2 regions of the Pseudomonas sp. NPDC078700 genome follow, and region 1 is predicted to be linked to the other one. Evidence: predicted binding sites of a transcription regulator. Region 1 holds the regulator's gene; the other holds the start of a gene.
What was found. The regulator sigma-54, encoded in region 1, starts transcription at its own class of promoters, with help from an activator protein. The targets are predictions, from matches to a motif close to ANTGGCATNNANNTTGCTNT.

Region 1 (10,404 bases):
CCGAGCAAGGTGCCCGACTTGCTGTCCTGCCTGAAAACTTTGCCGCGATGGGGCGTCGTGACTACCGCCAGATCGGTCGTGATGAGGCAATGGGGCAAGGACCGATACTGCCATGGTTGAAACAGGCTGCCCGTGACCTCAAGTTATGGATAGTCGCCGGTACAATTCCATTACCGGCCGAGGGGCAGCCAAATGCTAAGCCAAATGCCTGCTCGTTATTGATTGATGCCGATGGCGAGCGCGTTGCGCGGTATGACAAATTGCATTTGTTTGATGTCGATGTGGCCGACAGCCGCGGCCGCTACCGTGAGTCGGATGACTATGAATTCGGCGTTCAAGTTGTAGTCGCAGATACGCCTGTTGGGCGACTGGGTTTGACCGTTTGCTACGATCTGCGGTTTCCTGAGTTGTATAGCGCCTTGCGCGATGCCGGTGCAGAGTTAATCAGCGCCCCGTCTGCGTTTACCGCCGTGACCGGGGCCGCGCATTGGCAGGTGCTGATTCGGGCGCGTGCGATTGAGACGCAGTGTTACGTTCTTGCGGCAGCCCAGGGTGGTGTTCATCCCGGTCCTCGTGAGACCCATGGCCACTCAGCAATTGTTGATCCCTGGGGGCGCATTTGCATAAGCCAGGTACAAGGCGAGGGCGCTCTGGTTGCGGCCCGAGATGCGGCCGAGCAGGCCTCAATTCGCCAACGTATGCCGGTGATGCGGCATAAACGATTTTTTGCAGCGGCCGAACTGCGGCTGCCAGGTTTGGAGTAGTTATGAGCGAGATGTTGATGTCGGTGAGCGATCACCTGTTGAGCCCAGGCGGCCTGACTATCGATAGTTTACCTAGCATTCTAGGCGAATTAGCAGGGCCTGGTATTGATGCAGCGGATCTGTATTTCCAAAGCCAAGTGTCTGAGACCTGGGTGCTTGAAGATGGCATCGTCAAAGAGGGCAGCTTCAACCTTGATCAAGGTGTTGGTGTGCGCGCCCAGTCCGGTGAGAAAACCGGCTTTGCCTACAGCAATGCAATAACCGCTGAGGCCTTGAGTCAAGCCGCTCTGGCGGCTCGCTCGATCGCGCGTGCCGGGCAAAATGGCTGTGTACGTGCCTTTAGTAGCCCCGCTATTACGGCGTTGTATGCACCGAATAACCCACTCGATGTGATTGATCGTGCCGAAAAGGTTGAGCTGCTCAAGCAGGTTGACCAGGCAACGCGTGCACTCGATTCGAGGATCAAGCAGGTTACTGTTAGCTTGGCCGGGGTGTGGGATCGGGTGATGGTCGCTGCAACCGATGGTGGGCTCGGCGCCGATATCCGCCCGTTGGTGCGTTTTAATGTGAGCGTTATTGTTGAGCAAAATGGTCGCCGCGAACGTGGTGGCCATGGCGGTGGCGGTCGTACGGATTATCGCTACTTCCTCAATGAAGATCGCGCCATGGGTTATGCCCGTGAGGCCTTGCGCCAGGCGCTGGTCAACCTTGAGGCCATTCCGGCACCGGCTGGCAGTATGCCGGTGGTTATGGGGGCTGGCTGGTCAGGCGTGTTGCTGCATGAAGCCGTTGGTCATGGTCTGGAAGGTGATTTCAACCGTAAAGGCAGCTCCGCCTACAGTGGCCGCATGGGCGAGAAAGTGGCGTCGAGTCTTTGCACCATTGTCGATGACGGCACCATCGCCGAGCGACGTGGCTCGCTGAGCATGGACGATGAAGGTACCCCGACGCAGTGCACGACCCTGATCGAAAATGGCGTGCTCAAGGGCTACATGCAAGACAAGCTTAATGCGCGCTTGATGGGTGTTCGGCCTACCGGTAATGGTCGTCGTGAGTCCTACGCGCATTTGCCCATGCCACGCATGACCAACACATACATGCTAGCGGGTGAGAGTGATCCAGAAGAAATTATTCGTTCGGTGAAGAAGGGTATTTACTGCGCCAACCTAGGTGGTGGGCAAGTCGATATCACCAGTGGCAAGTTTGTTTTCTCTACCAGCGAAGCCTATTTGATCGAAGACGGCAAAATTACTGCGCCAGTCAAAGGTGCAACCCTGATCGGCAACGGCCCTGAAGCCATGAGCAGGGTCTCTATGGTCGGTAATGATTTGGCTCTGGACAGTGGCGTGGGTACTTGCGGCAAAGACGGTCAGTCGGTTCCCGTTGGCGTAGGCCAGCCAACCTTGAAAATCGATGCAATCACCGTGGGGGGGACTGGCGGCTAATGCAAAAAACTGCAAAGACCCGGCTCATGAGTAACTGAGCTGTCTTTGCAGTTTCTATGTGCAGGAAGGTCCTGCGCAGTGGCTTTCGCGAGGTTAACGCAGGCCGCGTTTACTTTCGTCTAGCTCACGGATGTATTTGAAGATTTTACGAGATGCCGCTGGTGCTTTGTTTTGCGCGGTTTCGTGTTGGCCTTGGCGGATTAACTGGCGCAGGTGTTGGCGGTCAGCTTCAGGGTATTCGCCGACAAAGCTTTCAAGGGTTTCATCGGTGCCATTGAGTAAACGGTCGCGCCAACGCTCAAGGGCGTGAAAGCGTTCGTTGTATTGACGGGTTGAGGCGTCAAGTTGATCAAGCAGGGTCAGAATCGCGTCAGTGTCCTGATCACGCATCAACCGGCCGATGAATTGGGTGTGACGTTTTTTTGCCGAATTAGCGGTGTGTTTGGGCGCTTCAGCCAGCGCAGTACGCAGCTCTTCGGTGAGTGGCAATTTGTTTAGCAGGTCCGGCTTTAGAGCAGCCAGACGTTGACCGAGATCTTGCAAAGCATGCAGCTCGCGTTTGACCTGGGTTTTGCTTTTCTCTGCGGAGGAGTCGTCAAAGTATTCAGACATGGGGGCGATCCAGTGGAAAACCCCGTCATGATAGCAGTTAGTTCTTCGTTGTAAGCGGTTAGGCCCGACAGGGTGCTGCTCACAGCGAAAATAATTTCAGGAGTGAATATGAGTTCAGTAGAAGCCGTCGGTCCACAAGCGGTGCCGCAGTTACAGGCGCAAGTGGAGCAGATTATCGCTGAAGCCAAAAAACAGGGTGCCAGTGCCTGTGAGGTTGCGGTCTCTGTTGAGCAAGGCTTATCGACTACAGTGCGCCAACGCGAGGTTGAAACGGTCGAGTTCAATCGTGATCAAGGTTTCGGCATCACCTTGTACCTCGGTCAGCGTAAAGGCTCTGCAAGCACCTCTGCGACCGGTGATGCAGCCATTCGCGAAACAGTGGCAGCTGCCTTGGCCATTGCCAAACATGCTTCGGAAGACGAAAGCGCTGGCCTTGCCGACGCCGCACTGATGGCGCGTGATCTGCCTGATTTGGATCTCTACCACGCTTGGTCGATAACCCCAGAGCAATCAATTGAGCATGCTTTACGTTGTGAGAACGCGGCATTTGAGGCGGATAAGCGGATAAAAAATGCCGATGGTACCTCCCTGAGCACGCATCAAGGTTGCCGGGTCTATGGCAACAGCAATGGCTTCGTCGGCGGTTATGCCAGCACCCGACACAGTTTGAGTTGTGTGATGATCGCCGAAGAAGGCGGGCTTATGCAGCGTGATTATTGGTATGACGTTAACCGCCAGGGTGAGCTGCTGGCCAGCCCAGAAGACATTGGCGTACGTGCAGCCATGCGCTCGGTGAGTCGACTTGGTGCGCGCCCGGTGCCCACCTGTGAAGTGCCGGTATTGTTTGCGGCTGAGTTGGCAACGGGGTTGTTCAGCAGCTTCCTCGGGGCTATTTCAGGCGGCAGTATCTACCGTAAGTCTTCATTTCTGGAGGGCACTATCGGCCAACAGCTGTTCCCTGAGTGGCTGAGTTTGGATGAGCGTCCGCATATTCCGCGGGCTATGGCCAGCGCTTCATTCGATGGCGATGGTTTGGCCACGTATGCCAAATCCTTTGTTGAGAACGGCGAGTTGCTGTCCTATGTGCTGGGTACCTACTCAGGGCGCAAGTTGGGCATGCCAAGTACCGCCAATGCAGGGGGTGTGCATAACCTGTTTGTTACCCATGGTGATGAAGATCAGCAAGCATTGATCAAACGCATGGGCCGTGGCCTGCTGGTCACTGAGTTGATGGGCCATGGCCTGAATATGGTCACTGGCGATTACTCGCGGGGGGCGGGCGGCTATTGGGTTGAAAATGGCGAAATCCAGTTCCCGGTCCAAGAGGTGACCATTGCTGGCAATATGCGTGACATGTTCAAGCAAATTGTTGCGGTAGGTAATGATCTTGAGCTGCGTAGCAGCATCCGCACCGGTTCTGTATTGATCGAACGCATGACTGTTGCAGGCAGTTAAGAGGGATGTCGGTGGACAATTCAGGTTGTCCACCCGCCTCGGTGTCTTACTCGCCTTCGTCGAAGAAGTTGTTGATCAACTCCAGGATTGCTTCGAGCGCCTGCTCATCTTGATCGCCATCGGTGAACAGGTGAATTGAGGTGCCTTTGCCGGCGGCGAGCATCATGACCGACATGATGCTTTTGCCATCGACCAGACTTTCTGATGTGCGGCCTACTTTAATGGAGCACGGGTATTGGCTGGCTACACCGACAAATTTAGCGGCAGCCCGTGCATGCAAACCGAGCTTGTTAATGATGATTACTTCGCAGGCGGGCATCGCGGCGATTCCTTAACTGAGGTCGCGGTGGCGAGTCTGGACGTTTTTGAGCTGCGTTTTGAGTGCTTTGCCCAAACGATTGGCAATATACACCGAGCGATGATGCCCGCCTGTGCAGCCAATTGCGATAGTGACATAGGCGCGATTGCTGGCCGCAAAACGTGGCAACCACTTACTCAGATAGTCATGGATGTCCTGATACATCTCTTGAACATCCGGCTGACTGTCCAGGTAGTCTGAAACCGGCTTTTCGAGGCCTGAAAAGTCGCGCAACTCAGGCCGCCAGTAGGGGTTCGGCAGGCAGCGCACATCAAATACCACGTCGGCATCAACTGGCATGCCACGCTTAAAGCCAAAGGACTCAACCAGAAATGCTGTGCCCGGATCTGGCTTGTTCAACAGGCGCAGAGCGAGGGTATCGCGCAGCTGGTAGAGATTCAGGTGGGTGGTGTCGATCTTTAGGTCGGCCAGATCGATGATTGGCTCAAGCAGCAGCGCTTCATCGGTAATGGCTTCTGCTAACGAACGATTGTCGTTAGTCAGTGGATGACGCCTGCGGGTTTCCGAGAAACGCTTGAGCAAGGTTTCTTCGTTTGCATCCAGGTACAGTAGATCGCACTGAACATTGCGTGCACGCACTTGTTCAAGCAGCTCTGGGAACATATTCAGATCGCTTGGCAGGTTACGAGCGTCAATTGACACCGCGACATTGGGGCGAACTGAATCTTGCTGCTGAAGCGCTCGCTCAGCGAGTTGCGGCAGCAAGCTGGCTGGCAGGTTATCAATGCAGTAAAAGCCGTTGTCCTCGAGAACAGCAAGGGCCGTACTTTTACCTGATCCTGAGCGACCGCTGACAATAATCAAGCGCATGGGAGTTCTCTGCCATTTAGCTGTTGTTCTGGATATCGACAACAACTTGATACAGGGCGTCATTGCTTTGGGCCTGGCGCAATCGTTCACGTACATCGCTGCGATCAAGCATGCTCGCGATTTGACGAAGCAGTTCCAGGTGTTCATCCGTGGCGGCTTCAGGAACCAGCAGGACGAATAGCAAATCTACCGGTGCGCCATCGATCGCGTCGAAATCTACAGCGGAGTCAAGCCTGAGCAATGCACTGATTGGCGCATTGCAAGCGGGCAGGCGGCAGTGTGGAATGGCGATGCCATTACCAAAACCGGTGGACCCGAGTTTCTCGCGGGCAATCAGGCTTTCGAAAATGTCTTGTCCATCGAGGTCGGGCAGTTCGCGCGCAACCAAGTTGGCAATCTGTTCGAGAACACGTTTTTTGCTGCCGCCCGGCACGTTCACCAAGGAACGGCCGGGGGTCAGGATATTTTCAAGTCGGATCATAGGAGTTGGGCGATATCAACGGGCCATTGCACCCTGTTGACGGTCGAGCTGCTTTTCCTTGTGCTTGATAAGTTGTCTGTCGAGTTTGTCAGTCAGTAAATCGATTGCTGCATACATATCATCGTGTTCGGCATTGGCGACTATTTCGCCGCCCGCAATGTGTAAGGTGGCTTCGATTTTCTGTTTGAGCTTCTCGACCTCCATAATGACTTGCACATTCGTAATCTTGTCGAAGTGGCGTTCTAGTCGACTGAATTTTTCGTCGATGTAGTCACGCAGGGCGTCGGTCACATCTAGCTGGTGTCCACTGATGTTGACTTGCATACCGCATTCTCCTTGTTGCCGTGTGTAAGAGACAAGCTGTTTTGCTTGCCGCCGGAACACTGTGGCGCGAAAAGCTCTCAGTCAGCGAGTCTGGCAATTTCACACTCTGGATAAGAGCAGTATGGCTGCTTTTAGCGAGGCGTGGGCCAGTTCGATACTGGGTGAGACGATTTTCCTGTTCATCAGCTGTTACATCAATCGCTTGCGTTCACTTGAAGGCGCGATACCGAGGGATTCACGGTATTTAGCAACTGTGCGGCGAGCTACCTGAATGCCTTGTTCCTCCAGTAAACCAGCGATCTTGCTGTCACTCAACGGCTTTTTTGCATTTTCCGCTGCAACCAGTTTTTTGATGATCGCGCGGATCGCTGTAGACGAGCATTCTCCGCCTTCGGAAGTGCTGACATGGCTTGAGAAGAAGTATTTCAACTCGTAAATGCCGCGCGGGGTATGCATGAATTTTTGTGTGGTAACGCGCGAGATGGTCGACTCGTGCATGCCAACTGCCTCGGCGATATCGTGTAGTACCAGCGGCTTCATCGCTTCGTCACCGTAATCAAGAAAGCCGCGCTGATGCTCGACAATCTGGGTCGCGACTTTCATCAAGGTTTCGTTACGGCTCTGCAGGCTTTTGATAAACCAGCGGGCTTCTTGCAACTGATTGCGCATAAAGGTGTTGTCAGCGCTGGAGTCAGCACGGCGCACAAAACCTGCATATTGGGCATTGACCCGCAGCCGAGGCATAGCCTCTTGGTTGAGCTCAACCAGCCAGCGCTCGTTGTGCTTGCGCACGATGACGTCGGGCACCACGTATTCAGGCTCGCTTGATTCAATCTGCGAGCCTGGGCGTGGGTTAAGGCTCTGGATCAGTTCGATAACCTGACGCAGCTCGTCTTCCTTGAGCTTCATGCGGCGCATCAGTTGGCTGTAATCCCGATTGCCAAGCAGATCCAGGTAATCATTAGCCAGGCGCTGTGCTTCTGCCAGCCAAGGCGTCTTGGCGGACAGTTGGCGTAGCTGTAAGGTCAGGCATTCGCGCAAGTCGCGGGCAGCAATGCCTGACGGCTCAAACTGCTGGATGCGGTGCAGGACGGCCTCAATCTCGTCAAGCTCGATATCCAATTCTGGATCAAAGGCTTCGAGAATCTCTTCGAGGGTTTCTTCGAGGTAGCCTTGGGGGTTGATGCAGTCGATCAGGGTGACTGCAATCAAGCGATCTTTGTCGGACATTGGCGACAGGTTGAGCTGCCAGAGCATATGGCTCTGCAGGCTCTCACCGGTAGAGGTGCGGGTGGTGAAATCCCACTCGTCGTCGTCATTGCTGCTGCTCGGCAAGCTGCTGGCACTGGTTTGGTAGACGTCTTCCCAGGCAGTATCGATAGGCAGCTCATTGGGAATGCGTTCATTCCACTCGCCGTCGTCCAGGTTGTCCACAGTTTGTGGAGCATCTTGGTGGTTGCTGCTTTCTTCGTAGGTGTCTTGTTGAACCGGCTGCTCGACAGGCGCAGTTTCTGCGCCGTCGGCCATAGGGTCCGAATTATCGAAGTCTTCGCCATCTTCTTGGCGTTCAAGCATTGGGTTTGACTCCAGTGCCTCCTGGATTTCTTGTTGAAGATCCAAGGTCGACAGTTGGAGTAAGCGAATGGCTTGTTGCAGCTGAGGAGTCATCGTCAGCTGCTGGCCCATCTTCAGGACTAGCGATGGTTTCATTGCAGACCTTATTTACCGGCGTCTCTGCGCAATCCACTACAGGGCACCTGATAAGGCGCCTCAAGGAAGCAAATTATATGCCTGAATCGCAGTGCTTTGCCTAGCTGTTGACGCTAATTGGGCGAGAAAAACCCCATTTAAAGGCGGAATTCATGACCCAAGTAGACTTCTTTAACTGTCTGGTTAGCCAGAATGGCTTCTGAATCACCTTCTGCAATGAGCTGGCCGTCACTGACGATATAGGCTGTTTCGCAAATATCCAGTGTTTCGCGCACATTGTGGTCGGTAATCAATACGCCGATACCTTTGGCTTTTAAGTGGTGAATGATTTGCTTAATGTCGCCGACCGAAATCGGGTCGACACCGGCAAATGGTTCATCAAGTAAGATAAATTTTGGTGCAGTGGCCAAGGCGCGCGCGATTTCAACGCGACGCCGCTCGCCGCCAGAAAGGCTCATGCCCAGGTTGTCACGAATGTGGTGAATATGGAATTCCTCAAGCAGGCTCTCCAATTCAGCCTCGCGGCCTGCACGGTCCAGCTCTTTACGCGTCTCAAGAATTGCCATGATGTTATCGGCCACGCTGAGCTTGCGAAAAATGGAAGCTTCTTGCGGCAGGTAGCCAATGCCTGCACGGGCACGGCCATGCATTGGCTGGTGGCTGACATCGAGGTCATCAATCAGGATCCGACCCTGGTCAGCCTGGACTAAGCCCACAATCATGTAGAAGCAGGTGGTTTTACCTGCACCGTTAGGGCCAAGCAGGCCGACGATTTGGCCGCTGTCTATGCTTAGGCTAACGTCACGGACAACCTGGCGGCTTTTGTAGCTTTTAGCCAGGTGTTGGGCTTTCAATGTAGCCATTAATTACTGCCCTTGGGTGGGTTTGTTCTTCGGCTGAATCACCATATCGATACGCGGGCGCGGCGTGGTCACCTTGGTGCCATTTGCGCGGCCAGCATTGACGATTTGGCGCTGCGTATCGTAGACAATTTTTTCGCCCTCGAAGGTATTACCCTCTTGGATGACTTTGGCTTGGTCAATCAGCACAATGCGCTCGTTGGCGGAAAAGTACTGAATGGTCAGGCCGTAGGCTTTGACGATCTCTTTGTCGACTGCAGGCTTCTGTTCGTAATACGCAGGGCGTCCGACGGAGGTAAAGACATCGACTTCGCCTTTGGCGTTCTGCGTAATGGTGACAGTGTCGCCGGTGATTTTCATGGTGCCTTGGGTGATCACGACATCACCGCGGTACACTGCCACGCCTTGCTTGTCGTCAAGCTCGGCACTGTCGGCCTGTACGCGGATCGGTTGATCGCGATCAGTTGGCAAAGCCCAGGCATTAACGCTTCCTAGCGATGCACCTAAGCTGAGTAGAAGGGGGAGGGTTTTAACGAACCTCATGCTGGCCTCTTACGTTGGACAGCAGGAGCATCCGGCTGTCATTTAAATACGCTTTCATTCCTTGCGCCGTGGTCACCCCGTTGGCCGCTTCAATTCTAACGGCTTGCTGGGTCTGCGCATATTCCTTATCGGGAATTACCGTAAGACGACTGGTCGTAAGCAAGGTTGGGCGACCTTTTGCATCGGTGCGCTCAACGCGAACTTTATCAATCAGCTCGACCTCTTTACCGCCAGGTGAAACTTCGCCTTTCTCGCTTTGGACATGCCATGGCAACTCTCCTTCACGGTACAGCAGCAGGTCTGGCTGGGTGAGGTAGGAGATATCCGAGGCTTTGGCATGCTCGACTTTGTCGGCAGTCATCTCGTAATGCAATGTACCGTCAGGCTGATATTGCACGGTTTTAGAGTTGACCACATAGAAGTCGATTGTGTTTTGCGCAGTGGTCTTGGCGGGTTTGTCCGCAAAGCTGTCCGGGTTGATGTTCCAGTAGCCCGCTGCGGCGACTAGCAGCACGCCAAGCAGGAGGAGCAAAATGTTTAATGGTTTGCGCATAGTTTGCAGGTCTACAGGTAGGCTGCTTGAGCAGCTTCAAGGGTGCCTTGGGCGAGCATGATCTGCTCGCAGAACTCACGAGCGGCGCCTTCACCGCCTTTAGCCTGGGTCACTGCGAACGCGTGTTCCCTGACAAAAGGGTCTGCACTGGCAACAGCCATGCCCAAGCCTACTCGACGAATAACCGGCAGATCCGGCAAGTCATCACCCAGGTAGGCAACGTGTTCATAGTTTAGGCCGAGTTCACCAAGCAGTTCGTCGAGCACTGCCAGTTTGTCTTCGCGCCCCTGATATAGGTGCTGGATCCCCAGGTTTTGTGCCCGGCGTTCAACCACCGGCGTCTTGCGTCCGGTAATAATAGCTGTGCGCACACCTGAGTTGATCAACATTTTGATGCCCTGGCCATCGAGGGTGTTAAATGTTTTAAATTCACTGCCATCGACTAGGAAATATAGCTTGCCGTCAGTG
Region 2 (7,155 bases), on a different contig from region 1:
GCAACGCCTTTTTACGTTGCATGGTATTCATGCATTGAATGTGCCGTTAAAGCCAATTTACCCGTGGAAACTTATCACTGAAGGCCGCCGGCATTTGCGCCACATGACTGGTGGTGTAGTTAAAAAATACAAAACCCGACTTGGCCATTGCAATTAAGCTTTGGTCCGCTGGGCGTGTGATGCGAAACGTAATGTCACCGCCGTATTTGTTAAGGTCCATGACCCCCACTTCAAACAATAACTGATCCCGTGCATGGGCCTCTGCGCGGTAGGTAGTTGCCAGGTCTGTGACAATAATGCCCACGCCTTCCTCGCTGGCCTCTTCAATTCCAAAATCAAATAAGAAGCGGGCGCGGGCCTCTGAGATCATTGAGATCATTGAGTCGTTGCCAAGGTGATTGGCCGCGTTGATATCGGTTACGCGCACAGTGAGGTGGGTGCTGAAATAAAACTGATCTTCAGGAAAAGTGAGTGTCAGGCGGGCCATATAGGTTCTCGTCTACAGCAGGGCAATGGAAGGCGCAATTGTACGGCGATGAGCAGGTCATGGGCAGTATCACTTCAACTGCCCATGCCGGAGAGGTTAGTTGCGGTGCAGGGTATTCAGCGAGTAGAAAGTCACTCGCCCCCCTTCAATTGAATACCCTTGGTTGTCTTGTATATAGGCACCTGCTTTGTAGTACAGCAATTGGCGGCTCCAACTGCTGCTCAGTTGCTTATAAAACGAGCCCTTGTCGCCGCTGCTTTTTACGGTCACGCCTAAGCGCCCGGTAGACGTAATACGAAGTTGGTAGCTGAAGCGTTCATTCAAATCAACATTGTCTGCCAGTAGTATGTTCTTGACTGTCGAACTACCGGGCTGGGCCCGATACAACAGTTCAAGCCTGCCTGTGCCATTTTTATAATGGTATTGCAACTTTACCAAGGGATCATTCTGGCTGCCCGGCTGATCCTTACTGTGGATTTGGCCCACCACTACTTTGTTCTTACTGGGCACTACATTGACCGAGAGTACGGCGTTTAAATAGTTATCGCCGTCTTTGTAATACCAGTTACGCAGTGTTCCATCGGCGTAGGTTTCACGTAATTCACTACGGGGATAACTGGCATCTTCGGTGCGTGAGCCTGTAACAGGCACCCAAAATACGACCGTTTCTTTAGCCTCATGGCGAAAGTACTGGCTTGAGTAACCGCTTTGTATGCGGGCCGCGCTAATTTCAGTGGGGCTCGGGGGTGTGGGGACAGATAGATTCCACGTAGACAGATCAAACACATTAGATCCTTAGAGGGTCGCCGATCAGTGAACAAATTTAATTGCCACTGTTCGGCGATCCTTGCTGTGCTAGGTTCAACGCATCTGACCAATGGAGTCCAGAACTGCTAGTTAGACGGTTTTTTGCCATCGCAGCAAGGCTCGTCGGTCATTCATAACTTGGCTTTACGCCGCAGGTCGATGCTGTTTCTGATAGAGGAACTCCAACACTGCTGCCCGATATTCGTGATAACGCGAATCATGGGCCAGGGCCATGCGATTCCGTGGCCTTGGCAGTTCGACCTGAAGGATTTCTCCTACCGTTGCTGAAGGGCCGTTACTCATCATCACAATCCGGTCAGAGAGCAGTACGGCTTCATCAACATCATGGGTGATCATGATGACCGTGTTGCCCAGGTCGGCGTGAATTTCCATCAACGAGTCCTGCAGGTGTGCCCGGGTGAGGGCATCTAGCGCACCAAAGGGCTCGTCCATCAGCAGCACCTTAGGTTGCATGGCCAATGCCCTTGCAATGCCTATGCGTTGCTTCATCCCACCGGAGATCTCACTGGGACGTTTATCGCGAGCGTGATTCATGTGCACGAGTTCTAGGTTGTGCTCAATCCATTCACGCATTTCGGCTTTGCTTTTGCTGTTCTTAAATACCTGGCGTACGGCTAGCTCAATATTCTGGTAGCAACTCAGCCATGGCAGCAGGCTGTGATTTTGAAATACAACGGCTCGCTCAGGGCCTGGCGCGTTGACTTCGCGACTGTCCAGAATGACACCGCCAGTTGTGGCTTGATAAAGCCCTGCAACGATGTTCAGCACGGTTGACTTGCCGCAACCGGAATGGCCAATCAAAGAAACAAACTCGCCCTTGGTAATTTTTAGGTTGACGTTTTCTAGCGCACAAAACAGACCTTTATCAGTCGGAAAACTGATACCAACGCCAGTGAGTTCAAGGTGTGAAGTATTCATGGAAAATCCTCAATGATTAACGCAGGTCGGCGTTTTTATCCCAGCTCACGTATTTTTGCAGGGCAAGCATCAGGCGATCTAATGCGAAGCCGATCAGGCCAATTACGATCACGGCAACCATGATGCGTCCAAGGGAGTTGGAGCTTCCATTCTGGAACTCATCCCAAATGAATTTTCCCAGTCCAGGGTTTTGCGCAAGCATTTCGGCGGCGATCAAGACCATCCAGCCGGTTGCCAGCGACAGCCGCAAGCCGGTGAATATCATAGGAATGGCAGCGGGAAGCACAATTCGTCGAATGTGGCTGATCGGTGAAAGGCTGAGCACCCGGCTAACGTTTTGTAAGTCTTTATCGAGATTCGCCACACCCACGATGGTATTAATCACCGTTGGCCACAGGCAGCACAGAGCAACGGTGACTGCCGAGGTAATAAATGATTTTGCAAACAGTGGATCGGTACTGGTGTAAACGGCGCTGACAACCATGGTCACAAGGGGCAACCAGGCCAGTGGAGAAATGGGTTTGAAGATCTGAATCAGCGGGTTGATTGCGTTGTACAGCGGTTTACTCAGGCCGCAGACAATGCCCAGGGGGATGGCGATCAATGAGGCGATGATAAAACCAGTCATCACCGTATAGAGGCTGGTGATGATTTGTTTGAAGAAGGTCGGTTTGCCGGTGTAGGGACGGATCTTTACCTCGGCGCTTGGGTTTTTACTGAGCAGGGCAGCATTGCGCATATCTTGGCGCTGATAGAAGGCCGACTCACGCTTGGCCTCGCGTTGGTGCTCATCGACCAAGTTATTGAACTGAATGGCGACTTGAGCAGGGCCAGGAAAGGTTCCCAGGCTGGTGTTGATACTGCCCGCAACCATTTGCCAGAACAGCAGAAAGGCTGCGAGGCCGATAATCGGCATCAGCAGGTTGGGCAGCCAGCGCTTGAAGGCAGCATGGCGTGCGCTCTTCATGGTCTGGGTAATTTGTTCGGTGATGGCTGGGTTACTCATCAGCTAATCCTCGGTAGACACGCCATCAGGTTGCGCTGATGGCTTAATCACATTGCGCTCAATGGCACGGGTGCTATCAGATGAAAAACGCTAAGGCCTACAGCACAGAGTCGTGCTTCAAGCCGATTTTCATCTGCTCGATGTAGGCATTTGGTTGGCTGCCGTCATAGGTCAAACCATCAATGAACTCGCTGGTTGGCGCGCGAAAACCTTTTTCATCCAATGGCGGGAAGTCGCTGGCTTTTGCCTTACCTTCAGCAATCAACTCGTCCGCTGCCTGGCGGTAAACAGCCGGTAAATAAACTTGCTTGGCGATGTCGAAATACCAGCTATCAGGTTTGGCATCGGCGATCTGGCCCCAGCGGCGCATTTGTGTGAGGTACCAGATGGCGTCTGAGTAGTAGGGGTAGGTGGCGTTATAGCGGAAGAACACGTTGAAGTCCGGCACCTCGCGCTTATCACTCTTTTCGTATTCAAAGGTGCCTGTCATTGAATTGGCGATGACTTTGGCGTCTGCCCCTACATATTCAGGGCGCGACAGAATCTCTACGGCCTCCTGGCGGTTGGCATTGTTGTTTTCGTCGAGCCACATGGCGGCACGAATCAGTGCTTTAACCAGGCGCTTGTGGGTCTCAGGGTTTGCATCAGCCCATTTCTTCGACACCCCAAGAACTTTTTCCGGGTTGTTCTTCCAGATTTCATAATCGGTTATTACAGGGACGCCAATGCCCTTGAACACTGCTTGTTGGTTCCACGGCTCACCTACGCTGTAGCCATTGATGGTGCCAGCTTCCATGGTTGAAGGCATTTGCGGTGGCGGGGTGACTGAGAGCAAGGCATCCGCGTCAAGGGTGCCAGAGATGTCGCCTTTGGCTGGCGCATAGTAGCCAGGGTTGATCCCACCTGCCGCGAGCCAGTAACGCAGTTCATAGTTATGGGTGGAGACTGGAAAGACCATGCCCATGTTGAACGGCTTGCCTTGCGCCTTGTAGCGTTCAATCACAGGTTTGAGCGCATCGGCCTTGATCGGGTGGACTGGTTTGCCATCCTGCATGGGTACGTTTTTCTTCATCTCATTCCATACATCGTTGGAAACCGTGATGCCGTTGCCGTTGAGATCCATGGAGAATGCGGTGACTATCTGTGCTTTGGTGCCAAATCCGATCGTTGCACCAAGAGGCTGGCCGGCGAGCATATGCGCACCGTCAAGTTCGCCTGTGATTACCCTGTCGAGCAAGACCTTCCAGTTGGCTTGCGCTTCAAGGGTGACATACAGCCCTTCGTCCTCGAAATAACCCTTCTCATAGGCGATAGCTAAAGGCGCCATGTCGGTGAGCTTGATAAAGCCGAGTTTGAGTTCTGCCTTCTCAGGTTCAGCCGCGCTGACTGACAGAGCGCTTGCGAGTAAGAGTGCGGCGCAAGTAACGCCTGCCAGAGTTTTTTTGAGTAATGAGCACGGTGGTTTGCAAGGATGCATTGAAATTCCTCAGCTATCAGAAACGAAAAAAGACGTCGAAACTTGCCCGCAATAAAACAGCGAGCAACTTTGACGTCTTTGTCTATTTCGTCCCGATCACCGCCGTTGGCGACCCGAAGACGGATGTACCAAGGCTACTGCAAAGCGCTTGCCAGTCTGTGGCTTAGGCAGGGATTTAGTTATATTTTCAAAGAGAAAAATATATATAAAACAATAAGATAAATAATATATCTAATGTTATTTAATACTATGGGTGCTGGCTATGATCTGTTGTTTTTCAACCTCGCGCTGTACCACGCTGGTGCGCAGCTATAGGCATATGCATTTAGCATGTGCAATAACGGCGCAGATCATCCGAGGCATCGCCATGGGGGTTCCATAAGCGGCTGCCTCAGTTAAGCCGCGCTAATCAGAATCAGCTGGCAGGGCGTTTACGAGGCTCTTCGACGAAATCCTTGAGCCAGCGCAGCACTTCCACGGCCTCCCAGCGTGTGGGGTCAAACATTGCATAGACCAGGCCTTGATAACCGACTACGTCCAGCGGACGGTGATAGCCCGCGCGCTGAAAAAGCGCTTCGATTTCTGCAAAGCAGGTGTTGAAGTGGAGCCTGTTGAAGGGTGTTTTGCCTTCAGTCACGATCCCCTCAAGGTGCAGCTCGTCAACGGTGGCACGCACCTTTTCCAGAGGCATCCGGTTAACTGTTTGTTTTAATTGCATTACGTCCAGCATCGTTGCGCTCCTAATCAAACCTTTGCGGTATCTGACGCAGCCCTGTCAGATGGCGTGAGTAAGGTTAATATAAAAGTACTGTACAAATAAACAGTATTCGACGATAGTCATTCCATCGCACTGCAAATTTCACTCATCTGCGATGGTCTGACGGCAACAACGCCCCCAGCCCATTGGTTACGCAAAGGGGTATCTAGCAATGCAACAGATGCTGATGACAGTTTTGGTATTGGTCATGCTCAGTGGTTGTGCACAGCCATCACTTGAGCAACCCAAAGCAAATGGCACCTATTTGGTGATTGATCATAACGACGCCTGGGCAGTGGTCATTTCTGACGGCAAGCGCGTTGAAGAACATGGCTTGGTTATTGATGTGATTGGCATGCCAAAGCAAGGTGCTGCCGTTGCCAATAGCTATGTGATCGACACACCTAATTGCGGACGTGTGCAGTGGATGGCGCAGCATGATGATGTTGCTGAAGGTGCAACCAGTTTGATGGCGCTTAGTTACAACAAGCAGTTGACTGCATCGAGCTGTGTTATTGGCGAGGGGCTGAGCAATGTGTGGACCGTACTCGATTACTCAAGTTGATTCAGTTTGTATCGACATGCTCGGTGAGCATGTCGATCAGGGCGCTTTACTTAGCCGGCTTAACCGTAGTGCCGGGCAGTAGACCATCCGTTCTGAACATATTCTTGATACCGCGCAAGGCCTGACGTATACGGTCTTGGTTTTCAATCAAGGCAAAGCGCACGTGATCATCCCCGTAGTCGCCAAAACCGATGCCAGGTGAGACGCAGACCTTTGCTTCAGCCAGCAGCTTTTTAGCAAACTCTAAAGAACCAAGCGCGGCGTAGTGCTCGGGTATTTTGGCCCAAACGTACATTGATGCCTTAGGGTTCTCGACCATCCAGCCAAGCTCGTGCAGGCCCTTGACCATCAGGTTTCGGCGCTGCCGGTATTGCTCGGCGATATCGCGGACACATTGTTGATCACCCTCAAGCGCCGCAATGGCTGCGACCTGAAGCGGGGTGAAGGTGCCATAGTCGTGGTAGCTCTTGATTCGCGCCAGTGCGTTGACCAACTCCTTATTGCCGACCATAAAGCCAATCCGCCAGCCCGCCATGTTGTAGCTTTTGGACAGGGTGAAAAACTCTACCGCGACATCTTTGGCTCCTGGCACCTGCATGATCGAGGGTGCCGTCCAGCCGTCGTAGACGATATCGGCGTAGGCCAGATCATGCACCACCAACACATCGTATTGTTTGGCGAGTGCGACCACCCGCTCGAAGAAGTCCAGCTCAACACATTGGGCCGTAGGGTTGGATGGGAAGCCCAGTATGATCATCTTCGGCTTAGGGATGGACTCGCGAATGGCGCGTTCCAACTCAGCGAAAAAGTCGACGCCAGGCACCAACGGTACTGAGCGCACCTGTGCCCCAGCAAGCACGGCGCCATAAATATGGATCGGGTAACTGGGGTTTGGTACTAACACTGTGTCGCCATGATCCAGCGTTGCCAGCATCAAGTGGGCTAAGCCCTCTTTGGAGCCAATAGTGACGATGGCCTCATCTTCAGGGTCGATATCGACTTGATAGCGTTCGGCATACCACCGTGAAATTGCTCGCCGCAAACGCGGGATGCCCCGTGAGGTTGAGTAGCCGTGAGTGTCTTCGCGCTGGGCAACGGTACAGAGCTTTTCAACAAT

Region 2: ACIGCM_RS21990 (CmpA/NrtA family ABC transporter substrate-binding protein) is a predicted target of sigma-54. The motif match lies at 4,853-4,872, and genes of this name have one in related genera.

What each region holds. Positions count from the first base shown of each region.
Region 1 is NZ_JBITUI010000005.1:271,397-281,800, forward strand. Features, by position in the region: gene ACIGCM_RS18690 (carbon-nitrogen hydrolase family protein) at 1-764, shown strand, start outside; gene tldD (metalloprotease TldD) at 767-2,209, shown strand; gene yjgA (ribosome biogenesis factor YjgA) at 2,303-2,821, opposite strand; gene pmbA (metalloprotease PmbA) at 2,930-4,276, shown strand; gene ACIGCM_RS18710 (HPr family phosphocarrier protein) at 4,323-4,595, opposite strand; gene rapZ (RNase adapter RapZ) at 4,608-5,465, opposite strand; gene ptsN (PTS IIA-like nitrogen regulatory protein PtsN) at 5,482-5,946, opposite strand; gene hpf (ribosome hibernation-promoting factor, HPF/YfiA family) at 5,962-6,270, opposite strand; gene ACIGCM_RS18730 (RNA polymerase factor sigma-54) at 6,460-7,980, opposite strand; gene lptB (LPS export ABC transporter ATP-binding protein) at 8,118-8,843, opposite strand; gene lptA (lipopolysaccharide transport periplasmic protein LptA) at 8,847-9,383, opposite strand; gene lptC (LPS export ABC transporter periplasmic protein LptC) at 9,370-9,936, opposite strand; gene ACIGCM_RS18750 (KdsC family phosphatase) at 9,948-10,404, opposite strand, start outside.
Region 2 is NZ_JBITUI010000008.1:137,434-144,588, forward strand. Features, by position in the region: gene ACIGCM_RS21970 (thioesterase family protein) at 47-487, opposite strand; gene ACIGCM_RS21975 (polysaccharide lyase family 7 protein) at 584-1,273, opposite strand; gene ACIGCM_RS21980 (ABC transporter ATP-binding protein) at 1,439-2,233, opposite strand; gene ACIGCM_RS21985 (ABC transporter permease) at 2,250-3,239, opposite strand; gene ACIGCM_RS21990 (CmpA/NrtA family ABC transporter substrate-binding protein) at 3,337-4,716, opposite strand; gene ACIGCM_RS21995 (transcriptional regulator) at 5,132-5,446, opposite strand; gene ACIGCM_RS22000 (hypothetical protein) at 5,646-6,038, shown strand; gene alaC (alanine transaminase) at 6,085-7,155, opposite strand, start outside.